2 regions of the Oceanobacillus aidingensis genome follow, and region 2 is predicted to be linked to the other one. Evidence: a T-box and tRNA genes for the amino acid it is inferred to sense, from the RefSeq annotation. Region 2 holds a T-box; the other holds one or more tRNA genes.

Region 1 (3,415 bases), on a different contig from region 2:
AAATAAAATGGCTTTTTTTCTTAATGCAGGTTGAATCCATTTTAAAGCAACAAAATAAAAAATAATGGATAATCCTGAAAGAAATAAATTAAAAACCCCTAAAATAAGCTCACTGTTCGTAACAAGAAAAATCCAGATGGTAATATAGAAACCATAAATACCTTCTCTCAGCCCTTGAAAAAAGTGAGCATGTAAAATACGCTTCCAATTTTTATTTTTCTTTCTTTCATTGATGACAGCAGGTAAAGCAAAGCTTCCTCTGCTGCCCTTTCGTATAATAAAAAAGCTTACAATAATGGCAGCAATAAACAGGCTTAAGGAAATGATAAAAATAGCGGTATAGCCAAAATCCCCGGCCATTTTTGAAATCATCCATCCTGCAAGCAACGGTCCAATCATACCTGCAAACGAGGTCAGTGTGCCGGAAATGCCATTAAACCAATCTCTTGTATCCGGTTCGGTAATCTCAAAGGTCAGTACATAATAAGCTAACCAAAAAAAACCGTACCCTATTCCCAATAAACAACCGAGTATAAAATTATAATATGCAGCCAGCTCGCCGATCCAAAGAACGAACAGAAAAAAGAAACATAAAAAAAGAATTCCGATTCGCAATATAATGATGCGATCGATTTTTTTGGATAATTTTCCAGCATAAATAAAAGATAATGCCTGGAATACATAACTTGCCAAGTGATAATTAGCAATCACAAAAAAATCTCCGGATTGCTTCCATAGGTACACATTAACAAATGTATTTGATAAAAAGATTCCTGCTGCATATAAAGCGCCGATAAGCAAGAGTATCCAAAGATCCCGATATTCATCTTTTTGTTGTTTATATCTTCTGTACTGCTGTTGTAATTGCATAGAAAACGACTCCTTCTTCTTTTATTTTTAGCGAAGGAGCCGTATCTATACAAAAAGCTTGCAGAAACATAAAGTTATCTGCAAGCTTTTATAATTATTCTTTATTTTGCTGCTTCGTAATTGTTTGTTACTTGATCCCAGTTAACAACATTCCAGAATGCAGAAATATAGTCCGGGCGTCTGTTTTGATATTTAAGATAATATGCATGCTCCCATACATCTAATCCTAATAGTGGCGTCTTACCATCTGTTAATGGAGAATCCTGGTTTGGAGTGCTTGTGATTTCAAGCTCGCCATTGTTTAATACTAACCATGCCCAGCCAGAACCGAAACGTCCTGCTGCCGCAGCTGCAAAATCCTCTTTAAATTTGTCAAAAGAACCGAATTTGCTGTTGATTTTATCGGCCAGCTCGCCAGTTGGTTCTCCGCCGCCGTTTGGTGACAAAGTCTTCCAGAAGAAGCTGTGGTTAGCATGTCCGCCGCCATTGTTGCGTACAGCAGTACGGATGCTTTCAGGAACCTCATTTAAGTCCCTCACAAGCTCATCAACTGATTTGTTTTGCAGATCTTCATGTCCTTCCAATGCATCATTTAATTTGGTAACGTAGGTGTTGTGATGCTTCGTATGGTGAATGTTCATTGTTTCTTTATCGATAGATGGTTCCAATGCATCGTATGCATAAGGTAATTCCGGTAATTCAAATTTTGCCATGTGTAACTCCTCCTTAAAATAAATGATGATTTTATTTCTACAATTTATACGTTATCAAAGGTAAGAATTTCTTGCAAATATTTTGCACTGATATGTATCAAACATTCCTTATTAAATAACCATTTACATATTATTGACTATCCCATTTTGATTTAGGGAAACTTTTTTCCCTTAAAGAAACAACAAAATATTTATAAAAAGAATCAGATTCCGCTTGCAAAATCTGAAAAAAGCACACAAAAAAAACAAGCTTTGTGCTTGTTTTTTAGATGGCTCGGGACGGAATCGAACCGCCGACACAAGGATTTTCAGTCCTCTGCTCTACCGACTGAGCTACCAAGCCGTACATGGAGCTTTGATATAAAAGCTCTCCATCATTCTGTTGTGAAATATGTATGGAGGAGGTAGAGGGATTCGAACCCCCGCGCGGTTTGACCCGCCTCTCGGTTTTCAAGACCGACCCCTTCAGCCAGACTTGGGTATACCTCCAGACAGAATAAATGGTGGACCCTGCAGGACTCGAACCTGCGACCGATCGGTTATGAGCCGATAGCTCTAACCAACTGAGCTAAGGGTCCTTTTACTATTATTGAATGGGGCGACCGGTGGGGATCGAACCCACGCGTGCCGGAGCCACAATCCGGTGCGTTAACCACTTCGCCACGGCCGCCATGAAATAGCAAATGTATGTATATTTTTTGGTAGCGGCGGAGGGGATCGAACCCCCGACCTCACGGGTATGAACCGTACGCTCTCGCCAGCTGAGCTACACCGCCATGGCTCCACAGGTAGGATTCGAACCTACGACCGATCGGTTAACAGCCGATTGCTCTACCACTGAGCTACTGTGGAATAATGTTTGTTTTAATTAGCAACAAAATATAATTTATCATGTTCTGTTGATTATGTCAACAACTTTTTTTGCGGTGTTGCAAAAGTTTTTATCAGAAGTTGACTGCAAGAATTATAATAGCATGTAATATAACATATTTCAACAAAAACTTATAAAAACTTTTTTCATTTCCGGTAATATATAGAAAAAGCTGTATTTCTATCGCATCTGTTATCCCCTCTTTTTAATATGCATGCTTCAAAATAATCAGATGTTCCATAAATGCTGTTGATAAATTATGCACCTCCGCGCTGCATAATAATGACCGACAGTTATCACGTTAAAAGCGTTCTCTTCCCCTTTTATCCCGAAATAGATGAAATAAGGGCTCTATCCGCTTCATTACAACAGATAGAGCCCTTTTATATCAGATCATCCTTAATGGTCTCCTAAGACGTTCTGAGCAATGTTTACAGCATGATCGCCAATTCGTTCTAAATTACTTATGATATCGACAAAAACGATTCCTGCTGATCCATTACAAGTGCCTTCATTCATACGGATAATATGGTTTTTACGGAATTTCCGCTCCATTTTATCGATTTGGTCTTCTTTTTGAATAACTTCTAAAGCCGCTTCCCGATCGTTTGCCTCTAAAGCCTCAACAGCCTGTTTAACTGTCATATACGTTAAATCAAACATTTTGTTGAGATCTTCAATTGCCTGATCTGTCAGCGAAACTTTGTTGGACATTTTATAGTCCACCAGTTCAACCACATTCTCAAAATGGTCGCCAATTCGTTCAATATCACGAATTGTACTCATTAAGCTGGTATGTTCTATACTTTCCGGTTCTGTTAAGTTGGTAGAAGCGATATCCACTAAATACTCCGTTATTTTACGATCCAGATTATTCAGCGCTCCTTCAATTTGCAGAGCCATCTCGGAATTTTTCGGATTCTGCGTAGTGACATAACTGTGGGTTTCCTCTAAACCTTGA
Region 2 (3,415 bases):
GTTAGGCACTAATCACGACGAGCTTCAGGCAGCTGCTTTTGGCGGATCCGAGTACAGTGAACGAAAAAGAATGGTGATTGCTCCTATTTATGAAAGCATTACAGAAGATATGTTTCAAGTAGAGCTGCTGGAGGCATCTTACCCGGAGAAATTTGTAAGTCTGGAGCATCGGGATGTAATGGGTGCTTTTTTATCACAGGGTGTGAAGCGAAAAAAATTAGGAGATATTACAGCAGCAGATGGGAAAATTCATTTACTTGCAGCGGGAGAGGTCGTCCCTTTTATCAAGATGAATTTAACATCTATTAAGAAATCTCGTATATCTTTCAAAGAACAGCCGCTCACTTCGCTGGTTACAGAAAAAAAAGCCTGGAAAGAATATGATAAAACTATTTCTTCCCTGCGTTTAGATACAGTTGTTAAAGAAATATATGGTGTCTCCCGAAAAGACGCTGCTGCTTTGATTCAAAAACTGCTCGTAAAGGTAAATTACCGGGTAGTAGATGATGTGAAATTCCAATTACAAGAAGGGGACATGCTCTCTGTACGCGGAAAAGGCAGAAGTAAAATTACAGCGATACGCGGGAGAACCAAGAAAGATAAAATCAAAATGACGGCGGCAATTTTGCAATAAATGCTGGAAATTTAGCTGGAATTATTGAATAATAAAGAGAGAAATCGGAAGCTCAAGCAAGCACCGATTAGGGAGGTGGAGATGGTGGCACTATCACCATTAGATATTCATAATAAAGAGTTTGCAAGAGGATGGAAAGGCTATGACGTGGATGAAGTAAATAAATTTCTTGATCAAGTGATGAAGGATTATGAAATTGTTATACGTGAAAGAGATGAACTGGATCAAAAAGCGAAAGAGCTTCAGGAACGATTAGGACACTTTACGAACATTGAAGAAACATTAAATAAATCTATTCTGGTTGCTCAGGAAACAGCAGAAGATATTAAAGGCAGTGCGCAAAAAGAAGCAAAATTAATTGTGAAAGAAGCAGAAAAAAATGCTGACCGTATTGTCAACGAAGCATTAAGTAAAGCGCGTAAAATATCCCTTGATGTGGAAGAGTTGAAAAAGCAGGCAAAAGTATTCCGATCAAGAATGCGCATGCTTGTGCAGGCTCAATTAGAAATGCTCGGTACAGATGATTGGGAAGAATTATTTGATACTGAAGTGGATGAAGATTTAGAATTGATGGAGCATGAATCTTAAAGGCTTGACTTAGGCTTGTATATTACATATAATTCATACAAGTATCATGTTTTTTGACATTTAATTTATGCTAAAAATTTCATAATCACTATCGTTATACAATGAAAGAGAAAGTATAGAAGATGACTCTGTGTAAGCGAGTCAGGGGCGGTGGAAGCCTGATACAGAAGTCTTTTAGAAAATCACTCTGGAGTAGCTATTATGAAAATAATGTAGTAATAGCCGGCTGTCCACGTTACGGATTTCGAGTGAATTTAATGCCGGGCATTAAATTTATAAGGGTGGTACCGCGAGTCTTCTCGTCCCTTTAGGGATTAGAGGACTCTTTTTGTATATAAAAATTTAATCTACGATGTGTCATGAAAATAACAGGAGGGAATATCTTGGAATATAAACAAACATTATTAATGCCGAAAACAGCTTTTCCAATGCGTGGGAATCTTCCAAATAAAGAGCCGGAGCGCCAACAGAAATGGGAAGAAAGTGAACAATATCAAAAAAACTTAGAACGTACAAAGGACAGAGCCTTATTTATTTTACATGATGGACCGCCTTATGCGAATGGAGATATCCATATCGGTCATGCACTGAATAAAATCTTAAAGGATTTTATTGTCCGTTATAAGTCCATGACAGGCTATTATGCACCATATGTTCCAGGCTGGGATACACACGGGTTGCCGATTGAAACAGCATTAGCGAAAAAGAAAGTAAAAAGGAAAGAAATGTCTGTTGCAGAATTCCGCAAGCTTTGTGAAGAATATGCACTTGGACAAATTGACAGCCAGCGTACACAATTTAAAAAATTAGGTGTACGTGGTGATTGGGATAATCCATATATCACCTTAACGAAGGATTATGAAGCTTCTCAAATTAAGGTGTTTGGAGAAATGGCACGAAAAGGCTATATTTATAAAGGACTTAAGCCGGTATATTGGTCTCCGTCTTCTGAATCTGCCCTTGCAGAAGCAGAAATCGAATATCAAGATAAACGCTCTCCATCTATCTATGTTTCCTTCGAAGTAACGGATGGAAAAGATGTGCTTGACGGCGGCGAGAAGATTATTATCTGGACGACAACTCCTTGGACGCTTCCAGCGAACTTAGGAATCAGCTTACATCCTGATTTAAGCTATGTAGTAGCACAAGTAAATGATGAAAAATATGTCATTGCAGAAGCTTTATTAGAAGATGTGAAAGAAGTATTAGGCTGGGAAGATGTAACAGTTGTGAAGAAATTCAAAGGGCAGGAAGCGGATCGTGTAGAAGCACAGCATCCATTTTACAATCGTAAATCCCTTGTTATGCTTGGAGAACATGTTACAACTGATGCGGGGACTGGATGTGTTCATACAGCTCCTGGTCACGGGGAAGATGACTTCTATGTTTGCCGCAGATATGGAATCGATGCATTTTGCCCAGTGGATGAAAAGGGTGTCTTTACGAGTGAAGCGCCAGGATTTGAAGGTTTATTTTACGATGCAGCAAATAAAGTTATCACAGAACAATTGGATGAGAATGGCGCCTTATTAAAATTAGAATTTATCACACACTCTTATCCGCATGACTGGAGAACAAAGAAACCAACTATCTTCCGTGCAACTTCCCAGTGGTTTGCATCTATTAAAGATTTCCGTCAGGATATTCTTGATGAAATTAAAAAAGTGCATTGGTATCCGCATTGGGGAGAAACAAGACTTTATAATATGGTGAGAGACCGTGAGGATTGGTGTATTTCCAGACAGCGTGCCTGGGGAGTTCCGATTCCAGTATTTTATGGGGAAGACGGAACAGCAATCATTACAGATGAAACGATTTCGCATGTATCCGAGCTCTTCCGTGAACATGGGTCCAATGTCTGGTTTGAAAGAGAAGCGAAGGATTTATTGCCGGATGGATTTACATCAGAGCATAGCCCAAATGGCAAGTTTACTAAAGAAGTCGATATTATGGACGTATGGTTTGATTCAGGCTCCTCACATGAAGGTGTACTGATGAACTGGGAAGAACTCGATCGTCCGGCTGATGTATATTTAGAAGGAAGTGATCAGTATCGCGGCTGGTTTAACTCTTCATTATCTACTTCCGTCGCAGTAACGGGTAAAGCGCCATTTAAAAATATTATCAGTCATGGGTTCGCCCTGGATGGAAATGGCCGCAAGATGAGTAAGTCATTAGGAAATACGGTTGATC

Evidence for each region. A T-box is a leader RNA that pairs with one kind of tRNA and senses whether it is charged. The one in region 2 lies ahead of ileS (isoleucine--tRNA ligase), so its partner is inferred to be a tRNA-Ile.
Region 1: it encodes a tRNA-Ile, which carries the amino acid that the T-box ahead of ileS (isoleucine--tRNA ligase) is inferred to sense. The anticodon was not compared.

What each region holds. Positions count from the first base shown of each region.
Region 1 is NZ_JBHSFT010000050.1:213,523-216,937, reverse strand. It holds gene ACFO3P_RS22040 (MFS transporter) at 1-870, opposite strand, end outside; gene sodA (superoxide dismutase SodA) at 972-1,583, opposite strand; tRNA gene ACFO3P_RS22030 (tRNA-Phe) at 1,854-1,926, opposite strand; tRNA gene ACFO3P_RS22025 (tRNA-Ser) at 1,980-2,072, opposite strand; tRNA gene ACFO3P_RS22020 (tRNA-Ile) at 2,085-2,161, opposite strand; tRNA gene ACFO3P_RS22015 (tRNA-His) at 2,178-2,253, opposite strand; tRNA gene ACFO3P_RS22010 (tRNA-Met) at 2,283-2,359, opposite strand; tRNA gene ACFO3P_RS22005 (tRNA-Asn) at 2,361-2,435, opposite strand; gene ACFO3P_RS22000 (Na/Pi cotransporter family protein) at 2,854-3,415, opposite strand, start outside.
Region 2 is NZ_JBHSFT010000038.1:5,776-9,190, forward strand. It holds gene ACFO3P_RS14845 (YlmH family RNA-binding protein) at 1-634, shown strand, start outside; gene ACFO3P_RS14850 (DivIVA domain-containing protein) at 719-1,222, shown strand; T-box leader at 1,315-1,532, shown strand; gene ileS (isoleucine--tRNA ligase) at 1,606-3,415, shown strand, end outside.